3 regions of the Amycolatopsis sp. NPDC058340 genome follow, and region 3 is predicted to be linked to each of the others. Evidence: riboswitches for the same ligand, from Rfam matches in the RefSeq annotation. Region 3 holds a riboswitch; each other region holds the start of a gene.
The links. Region 3 has a riboswitch for S-adenosylmethionine ahead of thrC (threonine synthase). Riboswitches for the same ligand answer to the same signal wherever they lie in the genome.
Positions count from the first base shown of each region.

Region 1: another riboswitch for S-adenosylmethionine. It lies ahead of ACFWIW_RS09165 (methionine ABC transporter ATP-binding protein); the one in region 3 lies ahead of thrC (threonine synthase).
Region 2: another riboswitch for S-adenosylmethionine. It lies ahead of ACFWIW_RS14545 (aminotransferase class V-fold PLP-dependent enzyme); the one in region 3 lies ahead of thrC (threonine synthase).

Region 1 is NZ_JBHXIB010000005.1:189,452-195,513, forward strand. It holds gene ACFWIW_RS09145 (transglycosylase family protein) at 1-875, shown strand, start outside; gene ACFWIW_RS09150 (DUF222 domain-containing protein) at 935-1,957, opposite strand; gene ACFWIW_RS09155 (GNAT family N-acetyltransferase) at 2,105-2,686, opposite strand; gene rsmA (16S rRNA (adenine(1518)-N(6)/adenine(1519)-N(6))-dimethyltransferase RsmA) at 2,727-3,563, shown strand; SAM riboswitch class I at 3,811-3,901, shown strand; gene ACFWIW_RS09165 (methionine ABC transporter ATP-binding protein) at 4,115-5,125, shown strand; gene ACFWIW_RS09170 (4-(cytidine 5'-diphospho)-2-C-methyl-D-erythritol kinase) at 5,248-6,062, shown strand, end outside.
Region 2 is NZ_JBHXIB010000009.1:117,234-123,295, forward strand. It holds gene ACFWIW_RS14525 (AsnC family protein) at 1-360, shown strand, start outside; gene ACFWIW_RS14530 (RluA family pseudouridine synthase) at 401-1,327, opposite strand; gene lspA (signal peptidase II) at 1,324-1,887, opposite strand; gene ACFWIW_RS14540 (hypothetical protein) at 1,884-2,489, opposite strand; gene ACFWIW_RS14545 (aminotransferase class V-fold PLP-dependent enzyme) at 2,509-3,864, opposite strand; SAM riboswitch class IV at 3,897-4,011, opposite strand; gene ACFWIW_RS14550 (M23 family metallopeptidase) at 4,140-4,823, opposite strand; gene ACFWIW_RS14555 (potassium/proton antiporter) at 4,955-6,062, opposite strand, start outside.
Region 3 is NZ_JBHXIB010000026.1:52,098-58,159, reverse strand. It holds gene ACFWIW_RS25860 (helix-hairpin-helix domain-containing protein) at 1-103, shown strand, start outside; gene ACFWIW_RS25855 (ComEC/Rec2 family competence protein) at 100-2,505, shown strand; gene thrC (threonine synthase) at 2,539-3,804, opposite strand; SAM riboswitch class I at 3,818-3,950, opposite strand; gene holA (DNA polymerase III subunit delta) at 4,086-5,069, shown strand; gene rpsT (30S ribosomal protein S20) at 5,121-5,381, opposite strand; gene ACFWIW_RS25835 (EamA family transporter) at 5,714-6,062, shown strand, end outside.

The sequences.
Region 1 (6,062 bases), on a different contig from region 3:
GCGTCATCAAGCTGGAGCGCGGCCGCAAGCTCAACCTGATCGTCGACGGCGCACCGCAGCAGGAGTCCTGGGTCCGCGCGACCAACCTCGGCGACGCGCTGAACCAGCTCGGTCGCGCCGATCTCGCCAAGGCCGGCACCTGGACCTCGCTTCCGCAGAACGGTGAGCTGCCGCTCGAAGGCGCCACCGTCGAGGTCAAAACCCTCAAGAACGTCACGGTCTACGACGGCGCGAACGAACCCCGCAAGGTGCAGACCAACTCGGTGACCACCAAGGAATTCCTCGGTGAGCTCCGGATGACCCTCGGCCCGGACGACGAGGCCGTCGGCGGTCTCGACGTCAAGCTGGTCGACGGCGCCGAGGTCCACATCAGCCGGACCGGCGTCACCATGGTCAAGCAGAACGAGGAAATCGCGCCGCCCGAGCAGAAGGTCGACGACCCGAACCTCGAAAAGGGCAAGACCAAGGTCGAGGACCCAGGCACCCCGGGCCAGAAGACCGTGACCTACAAGGTCACCAAGCGCAATGGCAAAGAGGTCGGCCGCGAGAAGGTCTCGGAAGAGGTCATCACCGAGGCCAAGCCCAAGATCGTCAAGGTCGGTACCAAGAAGCCCGCGGATCCGGTCATCGGAGACGCCGGCGCCTGGGACCGCATCGCGCAGTGCGAGTCGACCGGGAACTGGTCCGCCAACACCGGCAACGGCTACTACGGTGGCCTGCAGTTCAACAAGAGCACCTGGGACGCCTACGGCGGCGACCAGTACGCCGCGTACCCGCACCAGGCCAGCAAGGCCCAGCAGATCGCTGTCGCCGAGAAGGTTCGCGAGGACCGTGGCGGTTACAGCGCCTGGCCGCACTGTGGCAAGAAGGCCTGAGGCCGATCCATCCTCCTTTCCTGAAGGTCACCATGTGGGTTTTGCCCGCAAGGTGGCCTTCAGGCCGTTAGAGGCTTCTGAGGCTGTGTCAAATTCCCGGGTCTCGGTCTCGACAGTCGTGCCCACCATCGAGGGGGCCGCATGTGGGCGACATTCCGGGAGCGTTCGGTCGCGGCGCCCCCTGGACCGCCTTCGCTGCCGCGGTCAGGGCTTTGGTGGCCCTGTGGCGGCGCCTGGGTGGCCTTGGGGCGGCTGGCGGGTTCCTCCGCGCGCTGCGCGGGCTGAGGCTCCTCAGCGACCCGCTCCGAGGTCTGGCGGGGTGCGGGGATGTCCGGACCGGCCTCCGCGAGATCGACGATCTCCGCGAACGCGTCGCCGCGTCTCTCCGCCGGAGCACGGTCGTCGGCTTCCTCGCCGGGAGCCGGATACGCGCGCGGCACCAGGAGCGCGTTCAGGCGGGCGCCTGTCTCGGGATCGAGATTTCCGCGCATGTCCCAACGGCCGGTCCGTTTCTGGCGCAACCAGAATTCGCTTCGCTGACGTTTCGGCGCGGGGTCCTCTTTGGGGTTTCCATCCGGGTCGTGTCGCGCGAGCAGGTCGGTGCCCGCCATCGTGACGTCGCGAGGTCTTGCGACACCCGCGAGCTCGACCAGGCCCCTTTCGGCCTCCAGCCGTTCGTCCGCGTCGAGGTGGTCTGGCAGCTTCTTCATGACAGTGACGATCCGATCGATACCGGCCTCGGCCAACGCGCCGGTGCCGGCCGAGATTCCGGTCAACGGCGCGACGGGGTCGATCGACGTGCCGTCGCGCGCCCGTCTCGAATTGAGCGCGAGTGCTCTGGCTGTCACTTTCTGAGCCTCTGCTCGAGGCACTCGAGCCACATGCTCGTAGAAGACGGCGATCGAGTTGTATCCGTAGAGGTCCTGGACACCACGTGACTCGATCTCGGCCAGGATCTGGCCGACTTCGGCGAACAGACGTCGCCCTTCGCGTAGCCGAGTCTGCAACTCGTGGAGGAGCAGTTCGGCGTCACCTTCCGGCAGGTTGAGCGGGAAGGCCTTGGGGATATTTGTGCTGGTCATCCTTCGATTGTCGAGGCAGATTCGAACGAATGCACGGTATCGATCGGGTGGATGATCATCACGCTCCGGCTGCGCTGACCTGCGCCGATCACACGGGAGTGGGATACGTGTCAGTTCGAAAACGCCATTCGGATGGCGGGGGCGGGATCACGGCTCCGTGCTCAAGTGGTTCATCCGGTCCCACTCCTCGCGGAGCACCCCGTAGACGACGGCATCGTGCACGCCCCCGGGCCAGCGTCGAGCGCGTCGGAACCGGCCTTCCTCGACGAATCCCAGCCGCTGTCCGACGGCGATCATCCCTGGGTTTCCCGAAAACGTGGCGAAGTCCAGACGGAGTGTGTCGGTGCGAGCGAACAAGTAGGTCGTCCACAGGCGGAGGGCCTCAGTGCCGTACCCGCCGCCCCAGTACCGCTCGTCGTAGATCACCAACCCCATTCGCCGCCAGTCGGTCTGCCTGCTTTCCCAGTACCAGCTGACCCTGCCGATCAACCTGCCGTCCCTCAGATCGCATACGGCGAGGCTGGTGCGGGGATCGGAGGGCTCGGCCTTGGAGGTGGCGAGTTCGCGTGCCGTCGAATCGGCGGCTGCCGCGGTCGGGGTGCCGAAGTAGGGCCCGTTCGTCTCGTGCCAAGGCCGCGTCGGATCGAGTAGGTCGCGAAGCGGGTGGAGATCGCTCGGCCTCCAGTCGCGCAGCCGGACTTTCTCGCCTTCGAGTACGACGTCGTCCACCGGCCAATCGTGGCCTACCCGGGCTGGTTACGATCGTCGGGTGACTGAACTGCTCGGTCCTGCGGAGATCAGGGCGCTGGCGGCCGAGCTGGACGTACGTCCGACCAAGAAGCTCGGCCAGAATTTCGTGCACGATCCCAACACGGTGCGGCGCATCGTCGACCTTTCGAGGGTCGGCGAAGGCGACGTCGTGCTGGAGGTCGGGCCGGGCCTCGGCTCGTTGACCCTCGGCCTGCTCGCGACCGGCGCCGAGGTCGTCGCGGTCGAAATCGATCCCGTGCTGGCGGGGCGACTGCCGGACACCGCGGCCGAACGGGGCGGGGCCGAACGCCTTACGGTCGTCGGCGCGGACGCCTTGCGGATCACGACGGACGACCTGCCCGCGCGTCCGACGGCGCTCGTCGCGAACCTGCCGTACAACGTCGCGGTTCCGGTCGTGCTTCACCTGCTTGCCGAGCTGCCGTCGCTGACCAGCGGTCTCGTTATGGTCCAGACCGAGGTCGCGGACCGGATGGCGGCCGGGCCCGGGAGCCGGACTTACGGCGTGCCGAGCGTCAAGCTCGCGTGGTACGGAAAAGCGCGCAAGGTCGCCGCGGTGCCTCGCGCGGTGTTCTGGCCCGTTCCGAACGTGGATTCCGCGCTGGTCGCTTTCGAACGGGGTGACGTGGTGTCGTCCGTGGACCGGGAACGATTGTTCGCGGTGGTCGACGCCGCCTTCTCCCAGCGGCGGAAGACTTTGCGTGCCGCGCTGGCGTCGTGGGCCGGTTCCGCCGAACGCGCGGGGGAGCTGCTCGAGAAGGCGGGTATCGATCCCAAGACCCGCGGTGAGCAGTTGGATGTTCACCAGTTCGCGCGGATCGCGGCGGCCGCAGGTTGACCACTTGCCCCAGGTGTGACCGGCGCCGCGCGGACGTCGGCCGGGCCAGGTCAGCACGAGTGCGTAAGTCTTCTCCTCGATCTGTCTGAGCCGGCGTTGTCTTAGCAGGTGGCGCGGCTGCCGCACGTCGGAGCCACCTGTCATTGTTCCAATATATGGACAGCAGATCCTGTATAATGGACGCGACCAGACGTGTGATCTGCGCCTACGCGCTTGCTTTCATCCAGTGGGATCGGTTTTACTCAGTGAGCCATCCCGAGCGACTGAGAGACCTGGCTCGCCGAAGTCGCAGCAACCACCCTCCACAGGGCAGGTGCTACAGCCAGGACCGATGGAGGCTGTGCCTAATGAACAGGGTCACCCACCCGCTCCTGCTGACCAGGCGACGTGTCGTCGATGAAGGTCGCCGCACGGTAAGTGCGTGTCGACGCTCCACCGTTACTGCCTGAGTCCTTCTCCCTTACCTCTGAAACCCGTCCGTTTGCGGACGGTCACTCGGTGACGGTCGGCGCGCTCGAAAGATGCGGCGCCCCATTCGCATGGAGCCTCTCGTGATCACTGTCGAAAACCTGTCCAAATCCTTTCCCCTCAACGGAAATCCCGTCGTCGCACTGCGCGATGTGAGCGTGGACATCCAAGCGGGCTCGTTGTTCGGGGTCGTCGGCCCGGCCGGCTCCGGCAAGTCGACCCTCGCCCGTTGCATCGGTCTTCAGGAGCGCCCCGACCGCGGCGTCGTCCGCCTCGACGGCCTCAACACGGGGACCCTCGACGGACGCCGTCTGCGCGAAATCCGGCGGCAGGTCGGTGTCGTGAGCACCAAACCGGAATTGCTCGCCGAGCGCACCATCGCCGGCAACATCGCTTCGCCGCTCGAACAGCTCGGTCTCGACGGGCCGCAGCGTCGCAACCGGGTCGGCAATCTGCTCGACCTGGTCGGGCTCACCCCCCGGGCGGCGCAGCGGCCGGGCGACCTGACCGAAGGGCAGCTCCGCCGGGTTGCCATCGCCAAGGCGCTGGCCGCCGCGCCGTCCGTGCTCTTGGCCGACGACCCGACCGCGGGTGTGCGGGCCGAGGAGTCCGGCGCGGTCCTGACCGTGCTCGACCGGGCACGTGCCGAGCTCGGCGTCACCGTGCTGCTCACCACTCCCGACGCCGGCGTGGTTCGCCGTGTCTGCGACGACGTCGCGGTTCTGGAGGCAGGCGCGATCATCGAACGCGGAACCGTGCTCGACCTGGTCTCCGACCCGAACAGCCGGACCGCGCAGGCGCTGCTTCCCGCGATCGAGACCGGGCGGGCGCAGGCCTCGAAGTACGACCGCGCGGTGGACGTCGTGCTCGTCGGCTTCGCTTCGGTCGGTGCGCTGCTCCCTGAAGCCGCCGGTCGCTTCGACGTGGAACTCGCCACCATCGGGGGCGGTCTGACCCGGATCGGCGACACGCCGGTCGGCCGGTTCCGCCTCGGCGTGCGCGGTGAGCGTGCGGACGCCGCGCTCGCCTGGATCGCCGAACGGGGCGGCCACGTGACCCACCCGGTCCGCGGGCCGCAGGGCGTCGCTGCCTGATTCCTTCACGAACGGGCCGCTCCGGACGAAATCAGTCCGGGGCGGCCCGTTCGTGTCCGACTCGTCCTGTTCTCTTTTCTCCTGGTGACAGCGCAAGCGGAGCGGCCACGTAGGCTTGACGGGTGCTCGCCGTCGTACCGCCCCCAGTAACCGTCAGGGTTCCCGCCAAGGTCAACCTGCACCTGTCGGTCGGTGACGTACGCCCGGACGGCTACCACGAACTGGTGACCGTGTTCCAGGCGCTTTCCTTGACCGACGAGGTGACCGTCGCGGTCACCGAGGACCCCGGCGTCGAGGTCTACGGCGAAGGCGAAGGCTCCGTACCGACAGGGGCCAACAACCTCGCCTGGAAGGCGGCGCAGGCGCTGGCGGCCCACGTCGGCAAGGCGGACGGCGAGTCCAAGGTCAGGGTGGTACTGCGCAAAGGCATCCCGGTGGCGGGTGGGATGGCCGGCGGCAGCGCCGACGCGGCAGCGACCCTGGTGGGACTCGCGTCGCTGTGGAAGCTCGACATCTCCCGAGACGAACTGGCGGGTATCGCCGCGAAGCTCGGCAGTGACGTGCCGTTCGCGCTCTACGGCGGGACGGCGTTGGGTACCGGCCGAGGCGAGCAGCTGGTGCCGGTCTTGTCGCGGCACACCTTCCATTGGGTCCTGGCCTTCGACCAGCGTGGTCTTTCGACTCCGAGGGTGTTCGGCGAGCTGGACAAGTTGCGTGAAGAGGGCAGCCCGCCGCGGATCGGTTCGCACACTCCGGTGGTGGAGGCGCTGGCGTCCGGCGACCCGAGGCAGCTGGCGCTGCTTCTCGGCAACGATCTGCAGGCGGCCGCCGTTTCGTTGCGGCCGGGGCTGCGTCGCACATTGCGGGCGGGGGTCAACGCGGGTGCGCTCGCCGGTACCGTCTCCGGATCCGGACCGACCTGTGCCTTTCTGTGCGC
Region 2 (6,062 bases), on a different contig from region 3:
GTCCAGCTGCTCGAGGTCCAGGACCCGGCGGACTACCTGTTCAGCGCGGCGGGCTACTCGCTGGAGGCCGGGGAACGCTCGGTCGTGGTGCACACCGAGATCACCAACCGCGGGAACATCCCGTTCGTGTCGCTTCCGGACAATTACCTCGAACTGCTCACCGCGGACGGCAAACCGATCGCGAAGGCGCCGGTCTCGCTGACCTCGCGGCCGCCGCACAAGATCGGCGTCCGGCCCGGCGAGACCCTGGGCGGGCACACCGTCTACGTGCTGCCGGACGCCACCCGCGTGGTCGCCGTGCGCTGGTCGCCGCGGCCGGAGCCGGACGAGCGCACGCTGACATGGTCGATCGAGGACTGACGCGCCCTTCCGCATTTAGAGGACTAAATGCGGGCAGCGCCTAGTTCTCGTCCTGCAGGATCCGCAGCGCGTTCGCCAGGTCGTCCGGGTACTCCGACTCGAACTCGACCCAGCGCCCGTCGGACGGATGGGCGAAGCCGAGCGTCTTCGCGTGCAGCCACTGCCGCGAAAGCCCGAGCTTGCGCGCCAGCACCGGGTCGGCGCCGTAGGTCAGGTCACCGACGCACGGGTGCTTGAGCGCCGAGAAATGCACACGGATCTGGTGCGTGCGGCCGGTCTCCAGCTTGATCTGCGCCAGCGACGCCGCGCGGAACGCCTCGACGACCTCGTAGTGCGTGACGCTGGGCCGCCCGCCCTGGACGACGGCGAATTTGTAGTCGTGCCGGGGGTGCCGGTCGATCGGCGCGTCGATGGTGCCGCGCGTCGGGTCGGGGTGGCCCTGGACGATGGCGTGGTAGCCCTTGTCGACGGTGCGTTCCTTGAACGCCCGCTTCAGCACGGTGTACGCGTGCTCGCTCTTCGCCACGACCATCACGCCGGTGGTGCCCGCGTCCAGCCGGTGCACGACGCCCTGGCGTTCGGCCGCGCCCGAGGTCGCGATGCGCAGCCCGGCGGCGGCGAGCCCGCCGACGACGGTCGGCCCGGTCCAGCCCGGGCTCGGGTGCACGGCGACACCGACCGGTTTCGAGATCACCACGATGTCGTCGTCGTCATGCAGGATCTTCATGCCCTCGACGGGCTCCGCGACGACCTCGACGGCCGAGGCCGGATCGGGCAGCGTCACTTCGAGCAGTCCGCCCGCGGTCAGCCGGTCCGACTTCCCGGCGGGCCTGCCGTCGAGGAGGACCTCGCCGGATTCGGCCAGTTCCGCCACCACGGTGCGGGAAAGCCCCAGCAGTTTCGCCAGCCCCGCGTCGACGCGCATTCCGTCGAGCCCGTCGGGGACGGGCAGCATGCGCGCGCTCATTCGGTCGCCGCCTTCTTCTTGTCCTTTGTGGATGTTCCGTCGTAGTCCTTGCCCAGCAAGGAAAGGATCACGATGAGCACGCCGCCGACGCAGATCGCGGAGTCGGCGACGTTGAAGATCGCCCAGCCCTGCCCGTTCGGCGCGAAGGCGGAGATCATGTCGACCACGTGCCCCTGCAGCGGTCCGGGGGCGCGGAAGATCCGGTCGGTCAGGTTGCCGAGCGCGCCGGCCAGCACCAGGCCGAGGCCGATCGCCCAGCCGACCGAGCGAAGCCGCCGCGACAGCCAGACGATGGCGATCACGACGGCGATCGCGACCAGCGCGAGCACCCAGGTCAGCCCGGTCGCCATCGAGAAGGCGGCACCGGGGTTGCGCACCAGCTGGAAGTACACGAGCCCGCCGAGGAACTCGACCGGCTGCCTGCCCTCCAGCGTGGACACGGCGATCTGCTTGGTGAGGAGGTCGATCCCCCACAGCACCGCGGCGACGACGAACACCACGGCGACGCGCTTCTTGGGCAGCGGCGGCGACGGTGGCGCGGTTTCGGGCTCTGTGCTCACTCCCCCATTGTCCACTGGGCGTGTTCGGGCCTCCCCTTCGGCCTGTTCAGCAGGGCCGCGAACGCCCCGGCGAGCACGACCAGCGACGACAGCACCAGCGCGAGCTGTCCCTGCGCGGGCACGACCGCGCAGAGCACGAACGCCACCGCCACGACCAGCACCAGCACGCTGCGTTCGAGCCAGGCCAGCAGCACCAGGCCCAGCGTCAGCAGGAGCGCGCTCCGGGTGTCGCCGTCGAGGCCGAGTTCCCAGTAGCCGACCAGGTCGGCCAGCGCGATGGCGATCAGTCCGCCGAGCGCGATCCCGGCGACCTTCCACCAGCGCATGCTCTTCGCTCGAAGGGCGTAGAACAGCACCGTGCCGAGATAGACCACGAAGACGGCGAACAGCCAGTTGTCCATCCTGCTCATGCCGACCACCGAAACCGCTGTCAGGGGTTCCCCCGCACCCCGGACGGAGCCGAACACGCCGCCGCCCCCGTTGGGCACATAGGCGACCCACCCCTCGGACCGGCGCGTGCCGACGGACAGGGCCACCACCGCCAGCTGGGCGAATCCCAGCAGCGCCAGCGGAAACCAGTAACGCGGTCGCTCGTTCCCCATACGGGGCGAGGGTAGTGGGTCAGGCGCAGAACGGTGGCAGTTCGCGCGGATCGTTTTCCGGCACCCAGCGGCCTTCCGGCTTCTCGTACTGCCAGCGCGCGCCGCGGGCGACGATCTGGCGCAGCGCCAGGACGATCCGGTCCACATGCTCGGTGGTGCTGCCGAGGCCGAGGCTGACGCGCACGGCCTGCTGCCCCGTCGAACCGGCGACGGCGATCAGCCGTTTGGTCGCCACGTGCGCGCAGAACGCGCCGTCCCGCACGCCGATGCCGTACTCCGCCGAAAGGACCGCGGCCAGCCAGCCGGGGTCGAAGCCGTCGACGACGAAGCTGAGCGTGCCGACGCGGTCGACAGGCGCGTCGAACAACCGCAGTTCGGCGAAGCCGGGGATGGCGGCGAGGCCGCGGCGCAGGCGCGCCAGCAGGTCCTCCTCGTGGGCGACGATCCCGTCCCAGTTCGCGGCCAGCGTCTCGCAGGCGACACCGAGCGCGTAGACGCCGACGGTGTTGGGCGAACCGGCTTCGTGCCGCTCGGCACCGGAATTCCAGACCACACCGAGGTTTTCGGAGTCACGGGTGACGAGTTTCGTCGCGCCGCCGCCGGCGAGGTAAGGCTGGGCCGCGCGCAGCCAGTCGGCGCGACCGATCAGCGCTCCGGCACCGAAAGGCGCGTACAGCTTGTGCCCCGACAGCGCGACGTAGTCGACGTCCAGCTCGCGCAATGAGATCTTCCGATGCGGCGCGAGCTGTGCCGCGTCGAGCGCGATCCGGGCGCCGTGCCGCCGCGCGACGGCCGCGATCTCCTTGACCGGCAACAGTTCCCCGGTCACGTTGGACGCGCCGGTGAGCACCACCAGCCGCGGGCCCTGCGGGCAGTCCGCGAGCGCTTCGTCCACAGCGGACACCGCGGCGAGGCGGGTGCGCGGCGTCTCGACGCGGCGGACGTTCGGACCCTTCCACGGCAGCAGCGCGGCGTGGTGCTCGGTGTCGAACACGACGACCGACGTGTGCTTCGGCAGGCTGCGGGCGAGAAGGTTGAAGGAATCGGTGGTGTTGCGGGTGAACACGACGGTGTCGGTCGACCGCGCGTCGACGAAGTCACGCAGGATTCCGCGCGTGCGCTCGTAAAGCTTGGTCGAAACCTGCGAAGCGAACCCGGCGCCGCGGTGCACGCTGGCGTACCAGGGCAGGAACTCGTCGACCGCGGAACGCACCTTGTCCAGACAGGGGGCGCTCGCCGCGTGATCCAGATTGGCGTAGCCGATGTCGCCGCCGGTGACCAGCGGAACCCGCAGATCGGCGCACGCGACAGCCGGGATTTCGCGGGTGGCAACGGTTTCGGCGGGGGTGCTGGTGCGTTCGAGAGCGAGGGTCATCGTCATCCTCCGGGCCAGGGGACCCGGCGAGGATCCCGCGCTTGCCCGTCGCACCTCGCGACGAGCCAGGTCCTCACCCGGGGCACCCCACCGCGGAAGGAGGGTTGCCGGTCAGCTAGCCGGGGCTTGACGCTGACACTCGTGACCTACGGACGAAGTTAGCGGATGGGCGGGCGATCGAGCCAGCCCTCGTCCGCATCTTGAGACGCCGCTCACGTGTCCCGTGCGCGGGAAGTACCGTTGCCCGGCGCCGCGCCGCGCCGGGCAACGGCAGGTCAGACCCGGAATCGGCCGGGCAGCGGGACGGTCGCGCGGGAGGAGACCTCGGTCGCGGTGCCGGAGTACTGATCGGTGCCGGCGGTGAACCGCCAGCCGCCGAAGGTCTTGCCGTCGACCGCTTCGCCGTAGGCCTCGGCGACCTTGGTCGAGACCTCGTCGTAGGACAGGCCGTTCCAATTGCCCGCGCCGACCCCGAAGTCACGCGAGTCGCCGCCCTGCGCGGCGGCCGCGGGCAGGGTCCACAGGGTGAAGTGCACGTGGGCGCCGGTGCTGCTGCCACCGCAGGGCAGCGCGTTGCCGGTCCGGCCGAGGGTGTCGCCCGGGGCGACCTTCTGGCCGTCGGTGACCGAAATGTTCTCCATGTGGTAGTACCCGGTGCGCCAGCCGCCGTCGTGGTCGACGGTCACCCAATCGCCGCCGGAGCAGTGCTGGATCCGGACGGTGCCCGCCAGCGGGGCGCGGACGGTCTTGTCACCGGGGCTGAAGTCGATGGCGTTCTTCACGCCGGAGTTCCCGTTGTCGGAGTGGATCCCCGCCGAGTAGACCGATTGGCCCGTGTCGAAGGGCAGCCCGAACGAGGGAAAGGCGCCGGCCGCTGTCGCCGTCGGGGCCGCGAGAATCACCCCGACGAGTGCGGCAGTGACCCCCAGGCCAGCGAACCGCGCAGGAAGTTTCGTCACCTTGCGTACTCCTTACCCCGTGACACTCACCCATTCGATGGAGTCGATTGCGGGGAAAGTAATCCAAAAGGAGTACGAAAGGGAAGAATTTTCTGAGATCAACCGACGAACAGCTGGTGCCGGTTCGTGACCTACTGGCCGGATTCGCCCTTCCACCTGGCGAGACGACCCGCGCGGTCGACGGCCCGCAGGCGTCGTTCGGCCGCGTCACGGGCTTCGGCGGTGGTCACGACGAGTAACTGGTCGCGTTCCTGAAGCCGGGTGTTCTTGTTCGGGGTGAAGCCGGAACCATCGCGCACGAGGAGGCTGATCGTCGCCCCCACCGGCAGCCGCAGTTCGGCCAGGTAGACGCCGTGCATCTTGGACCCGGTGTTGATCCGGACCTGCAGGAGTTCCGCGCCCATCTCGTCGAGCGGCGCGGAGTCGACGTCGATCTCGTGCGCTTCGGCGTGCTGGGCCAGCCCGAGCACTCGTGCGAGCGGGGTCAGCGTCGCCCCTTGGAGCAGTGTCAGCACGATGACCAGCACGAACACCGCGTCGACCAGCTCCTGCGCGCCGGGCACCCCGGACGACAGCGGGATCAGCGCGAGCACGATCGGGACCGCGCCGCGGAGCCCGGCCCAGGACAGGAACACCTGTTCTCGCCAGGGGATCTTGAACGGCAGCGCCGACAAGAGCACCGACAGCGGGCGGGCCAGCAGCAGCACGACCGCGCCGGCGACCAGGCCCTGGACCAGGCTCTCGAAGATCCGGCTCGGCGAGGCGAACAGGCCCAGCAGCACGAACAGGCCGATCTGCGCGAGCCAGCCGAGCCCTTCGGCGAAGGACAGCGTGTCCGATCGGTGCGGCAGCTTCGAGTTCCCCAGCACCAGGGCCGCGACGTAGGTGGCGAGCAGCCCCGACGCGTGAGCGAGCTGCCCGCTCGAATACGCCACGACGCACACCGCGACGGTGGCCAGCGGGTACAGACCGGTGGCGGGAAGCGCCGCCCGGCGCAGCGCGAACGCCCCGCCCCAGCCGAAGGCCAGGCCGATCACCAGCCCGGCGGCGAGTTCGTAGACCACCAGCAGCGGCAGCGACCAGTCGACGGTCGCCCCCTCGGCGAGGACGACGACGGCGATGTAGGCCGGGGCGTCGTTGATCCCGGACTCGATCTCCAGCGCGCCCACGAGCCGCTTCCCGATCCCCGCCGATCTCAGCACGGAGAAGACCGCGGCGGCGTCGGTCGAGGCGAGTACC
Region 3 (6,062 bases):
GTCCGGGCACGGCGGGTTCACCACCGTCGAGCAACTCCGTGACGTAGAAGGGATCGGCGAAAGCAAGTACCGCAAGCTCCGGGAATTGGTGTCCGTCGGATGAACCCGTCCGCCGATCCGTCCGAAGTGGACACCGCGTCGTGGCGAGGTCAGGACCTGCGGCTGTTACCGGCCGCGGCGACGGCCTGGCTCGGCACTCTTTCCGGGCTTCTCGCCGGCTGGTGGATCACGATGCTCTGCGGTGCGGCCGCCGTGGTGCTCGCGATCGCCGCCGGTGTCCGTGCCCGCCGGACGGCGTCCCGGTGGGTGGCGGGCATGGGTGCCCTGGCGGTCCTCGGCGTGCTCACCGCCGGCCCGGTGGCGCTGCGGATCCGGGCCGCCGAGCACGACGACCTCCGTGCCGCCGCCGCACGGGGGAGCGACGCCACCACGAGGGTGGTGGTCACCGAGCGGCCACGTCCGGTCCGCGGCGCCGGATACGCCGATCGCCGGGCAGGCACCCGCCTGGTGGTCGTCGCCGCGACGGTGGACGCCGCCGTGACGGGTGAGCGGGCGGTGGATTCGGCCGGCCGGATCCTCCTGCTCGCTCCCGCCGAGGGGTGGACGGACCTGCTGCCCGGGCAGCAGGTCACCGCCTCCGGGCGGCTCGCACCGGCGAAGGGGGCCGAGCTGACGGTCGCGGTCCTCTCGGTGCGAGGCCCGCCGTCGGCCGTCGGACCGGCGCCCTGGTGGCAGCGAGCCGCGGAATCGCTGCGCACCGGGCTCCGGGGGCTGTGCACCGTCCTCCCGGAGGAGGAGGCCGGTCTCGTGCCCGGACTGGTCGTGGGGGACACGAGCACCCTCTCCCCGAGGGTGGAGCACGAGTTCACGGACTCCGGCATGTCCCACCTGATGGCCGTGAGCGGTGGGAACGTGGCGATCGTCTGCGGCTCGATCCTTCTCCTGCTGCGAGTGCTCCGGGTCGGGCCGCGGGCTTCCGCCACCGCGGCCGCCGTGGGGCTGGCCGGGTTCGTGGTCCTCGCCGGGCCCGCGCCCAGCGTGCTCCGCGCCGGGGTGATGGGGGCGGTCGGGCTGCTGGCGCTCGCACTCGGGCGCCGGGGGTCGGCGCTGCCCGCGCTGGCGTTCGCGGTGGCCGGACTGGTGGTGGCCGATCCCGCGATGGCCGCCGACTTCGGGTTCGCGCTTTCGGTACTCGCCACGGCCGGGCTCGTACTGTTGGCACCGAGGTGGGCGGAGTGGCTGGTCGGACGCGGTGTTCCGGCCGGCTACGCCGAGGGGCTGGCCATCCCGCTGGCCGCGTTCGTGATGACCGCCCCGGTCATCGCGGGCATGGCGGGATCGGTCAGTCTCGTCTCGGTGCTGACCAACGTGCTCGCCGCGCCGGTGGTCGCGCCTGCCACCGTGTTCGGCGTGCTCGCCACCGCCGTCGGGCCTTGGTGGCCGTCGGCGGGCAGGCTGCTGGTCCGCCTGACCGAACCCGAGGCGAGCTGGCTCATCACCGTCGCCCGCCACGGCGCCCGGGCGCCGGGAGCGGTCGTGGACTGGCCGGGTGGCTGGTGGGGCGGGCTTTTGGCGGCAGGGCTGCTCGCCGTGCTGCTCGTCGTCATCCGGTTGCGGCACGCCAGGATCCTGCTGGCGATCGCGTTGGCCACCGGGCTGATCGTCTTCGTACCGGTGCGGGTGCTGGCACCGGCATGGCCGCCAGCGGCGTGGAATGCGGTCGCCTGTGACGTCGGACAGGGCGATGCCGTCGTCCTCGCCACGGGTGAGCAGGGGAGGGCGGTCCTGGTCGACACCGGTCCGGAACCGGGACCGGTGGACGAATGCCTGAGCAGGCTCGGCGTGGATCGCGTGCCGCTGATCGTGCTGAGCCATCTGCACGCCGACCACATCGGCGGTCTCGGATCCGTCTTCGAGGGCCGGTCGGTCGGAGCGGTCGCCGTCGGCCCGGGCCGGGCTCCGGCCTGGGCTTGGCAGCAGGTCGCGGACGAGACGGCGCGCCGCGGGATTCCCTTGCTGGAGCTGGAGATCGGACAAAGGCTGGAGTGGCGGGCGTTGTCACTCGACGTACTGGGACCGCGCTATGTCACCCGGCGCTCGGTCCGGGAACAGGACGGCACGGTGATCAACAACGGTTCGGTCGTCCTGCGCGCCGGCACCCCGGCCGGCCGGCTATTGCTGACAGGCGACATAGAGCTCGCCGCACAGGCCGACCTGATGGCCGAGGGCGCCGATCTGCGCGCCGAGATCCTGAAGGTCCCGCACCACGGAAGTCGTTACACGGCACCGGATTTCCTCAACGCCGTCGCGCCGCGGGCGGCGTTGGTGACCGTCGGTGCCGGAAACACCTACGGCCATCCGAACAAGTCCACTTTGGACAATCTGGTGGCCGTCGGAGCGTCGGTCGCCAGGACGGACACGGACGGCGACACCGCGGTGGTCGCCGACGCGCGAGGCCTCGCCCTGGTACGCCGGGGTGAGCCCCGCGGCCCGCCTCGTTCCTGAGGCGGGCCGCGGAGAACTCAGATGCCCGAGCTCTTAGATACCCAGAGCCTCGCGGACCGCGTCGGCCGAGGCGCTGACGGTGGCCTTCGGGCCGATCTTGTCCTCGACGGCGTCAAGGGTCTTGAGGCCGTCACCGGTGATCAGCAGGACGATCTCCTCGTCCGGGTTGAGCTTGCCGGTCTCGATGAGCTTCTTGGCCGTCGCGACGGTGACCCCGCCCGCGGTCTCGGTGAAGATGCCCTCGGTACGGGCGAGCAGCCGGATGCCCTCGACGACCTCTTCGTCGGTGACGTCTTCGATCGCACCGCCGGTGCGGTTGACCACGTCGAGGACGTAGGGGCCGTCGGCCGGGTTCCCGATCGCCAGCGACCGGGCGATCGTGTCCGGCTTGACCGGCTGGACGACGTCGTGACCGGCGCGGAAGGCCGCCGAGACGGGGGAGCAGCCGGTGGCCTGCGCGCCGAACACCTTGTACGGCGTCTCGTCGACGAGGCCAAGCTGGCCGAACTCACGGAAACCCTTGTCCACCTTGGTGAGCTGGGAACCGGAGGCGATCGGCACCACGATCTGGGAGGGAAGCCGCCAGCCGAGCTGTTCGGCGACCTCGAAGGCCAGCGTCTTGGAGCCTTCCGAGTAGTAGGGCCGGACGTTCACGTTGACGAACGCCCAGCTCTCCTGCTCGGCGGCGAGCTGGGTGGCGAGCCGGTTCACGTCGTCGTAGTTGCCGTCGACCGCGATCAGGTCGCCGTCGTACACGGCGGTGGTGAGGATCTTGGCACGCTCGAGGGTCTTCGGGATCAGCACGACCGACCGCCAGCCGGCGCGGGCCGCCGCGGCGGCGACGGCGTTGGCCAGGTTGCCGGTCGACGGACAGGCCAGTACGTCGAACCCGAACTCGCGTGCGGCGGCCAGTGCGACGGCGACCACGCGGTCCTTGAACGAGTGGGTGGGGTTCCCGGTGTCGTCCTTGACCCAGACCTTCTTGACGCCCAAGGCTTTCGCGAGCCTGTCGGCTTGGATGAGGCGGGTGGCGCCGGGTTCGGTGTTGGGGATTTCTTCGACGTTCGACGGAACGGGAAGGAGCTTCTTGTAGCGCCAGATGTTCTTCGGCCCGGCTTCGATGTCCTCGCGGCGCACACGGCCGAAGTCGTAGGCGACCTCCAGCGGCGAGAAGTCCTCGGCGGAAACGAATTCGGGGGCGAGCGGCTGCCGGTGTCCCTCTTCCTTCGACACCAGTTCGACGGCCGGTCCGAGATCCGGGGTCTTGGTGGTGGAGGTCGTGCCGAGGGTTGCGGTCATCGCGAGGTTCCTTTCCTCATCTGCCCCGCCGTGGCGGGCCGGAATTGGCACCGTGTTCGTCAGCTATCCCGCGATCGCGGGATGACAGGCTGACGCCGGTTGCCGGGGCTTCATCGGGCCGTTCCCTCTGCCCCTCTGGATGAGCGGTATTCGATTGTCGGCACGCGAGTGGTCGCGTCGCCTCGCCAACACCGTACGACATGAGCCTCAGGTGGGGCCACCGTGCCCGGAACACATCACCGGGCAAAGCACACGAGAGGAGGAGTGGCAGGATCGTCACCGTGACGACGCAAGCTTCCGCCCCATCGCCGCTGGTCCTGGTTCTCGGTGAGGAAGAGCTGCTGATCGAACGTGCGGTCCGCAGTGCTTCGGACGCGGCCAAAGCGGCCGATCCGACGGCGGATCTCACCCGGATCCGGGTGTCGGACCTCACAGTCCCGGCGCTCGCGGAAATGGTCAGCCCCTCGCTGTTCGCCGAGGGAAGGGTGATCGTCCTCGAGTCCGCGCACGACATCTCGCAGGAGCTCGCCGACGGGGTGATGGCCTACGTCAAGGCGCCCGCCGATGGCATCGTGCTCGTCGTCGTGCACAGCGGAGGCGGCCGGAGCAAGGCCGCGAAGGGGCTCCCCGCCGCCTTGAAGAAGGCCGGTGCGGAGGTCGTCGAGTGCCCGAAATTGACCAAGGCCGCCGAGCGGGAATCCTTTGTCCGCAACGAGGTCCGCCGGGTCGGCGGGAAGATCGACGGCGCGGCCGTGCTCGCGTTGATCGACGCCGTCGGCTCGGATCTGCGCGAGCTGTCGTCGGCTGCGACCCAGCTCGTCGCGGACGCCGGCGGGGCGGTCGACGAGCAGGCGGTCCGGCGCTACCACCGCGGCCGCGCGGACGTGAACGGTTTCGCCGTCGCGGAGAAGGCCGTGGCCGGTGACAAGGCGGCGGCGCTGGAGTCGCTGCGCTGGGCGATGCAGCTGGGCGTACCGCACGTCCTGGTCGCGGACGCCCTCGCCGACGCCGTCCGCACGATCGCGCGGGTTTCCGGCGCCGGTCGCGGGAACCCGAATCAGATGGCGGGCGAGCTGGGGATGCCGCCGTGGAAGGTGCGCAAGGCCCAGGGGCAGGCCCGCGGCTGGGGGCAGGACGGTCTGGCCACCGCGATGCGGGTGGTCGCCCGGCTGAACGCCGAGGTCAAGGGGGTCGCGGCCAATCCGGAGTACGCGCTGGAGCGTGCCGTCCTGGAGGTCGTCGACGCCCACGGCACAAGCCGCTGAGAACGGCGAAGGGCCCCGGCGACCGAGTCGCCGGGGCCCTTCGAAAGCCGATCAGAGAGAGTTCGCGCGCTTCGCGAGCGCGGACTTCTTGTTGGCGGCCTGGTTGGCGTGGAGAACGCCCTTGGTCACGGCCTTGTCCAGCTTCTTGGCCGCGTCCTTCTGCAGCTCCAGGGCCTTGGCCTTGTCGCCGGCGTCGGCGGCCTCACGGAACTTGCGGATCGCGGTCTTCACCGAGGACCGGATCGCCTGGTTGCGCTGACGCGCCTTCTCGTTGGTGGTGATGCGCTTGATCTGCGACTTGATGTTGGCCACGGGGGCGCTCCTCTTGAATCTCTCGGTGGTTTCACCGCCGCGCTGTGACCGGCCCTGCGTGCTCGTGGAGCGGCGCGGGTTTCCTCCATGACGGAATGCCACACGACGGTGAAAGACAAGCTTAACAGCCGTCCCGGCGCGGCTCGCGGCAGCCTCGGGCGGGGTGCTTGCGGTACGGTGAAGATCGTAGTGCCTAGGGTTCCGCCGCCTGCCCGTTCAGCGAAAACACACAATCAGGGCAGACGGGACCGGTCCGAGCGGCACCATCGGCGGAGCCGGAAGCATCGCCGTTCATCTGACGGGACAAAAGCCTGGAGGACCGGGTTTTCCGCATGCGCGGAAAACGTGAAAGGTCCGCTGTGAACGCCACCGCTCTGTCCTTCGTCATCATCGCCGCCGTCATCCACGCGGGCTGGAACCTCGCCGCCAAGCGGATCCGCCGGGGCGGAGCCCGGTTCGTCTGGGCTTACTACAGCCTTTCCGCGATCCTGCTCGTCCCCGTCATGGCGGTCTCACTGGCCGTGGAACCACAACGTCCACAGTGGACCTGGCTGTTCGCCGCCGTGGTCACCGCGGTGTTCCATGTCACGTACGGCATCGTCCTCCAGCGGGGATACGCCGTCGGAGATCTGTCCGTCGTCTATCCCGTCGCCCGCGGTACCGGGCCGCTGATCTCGGTGC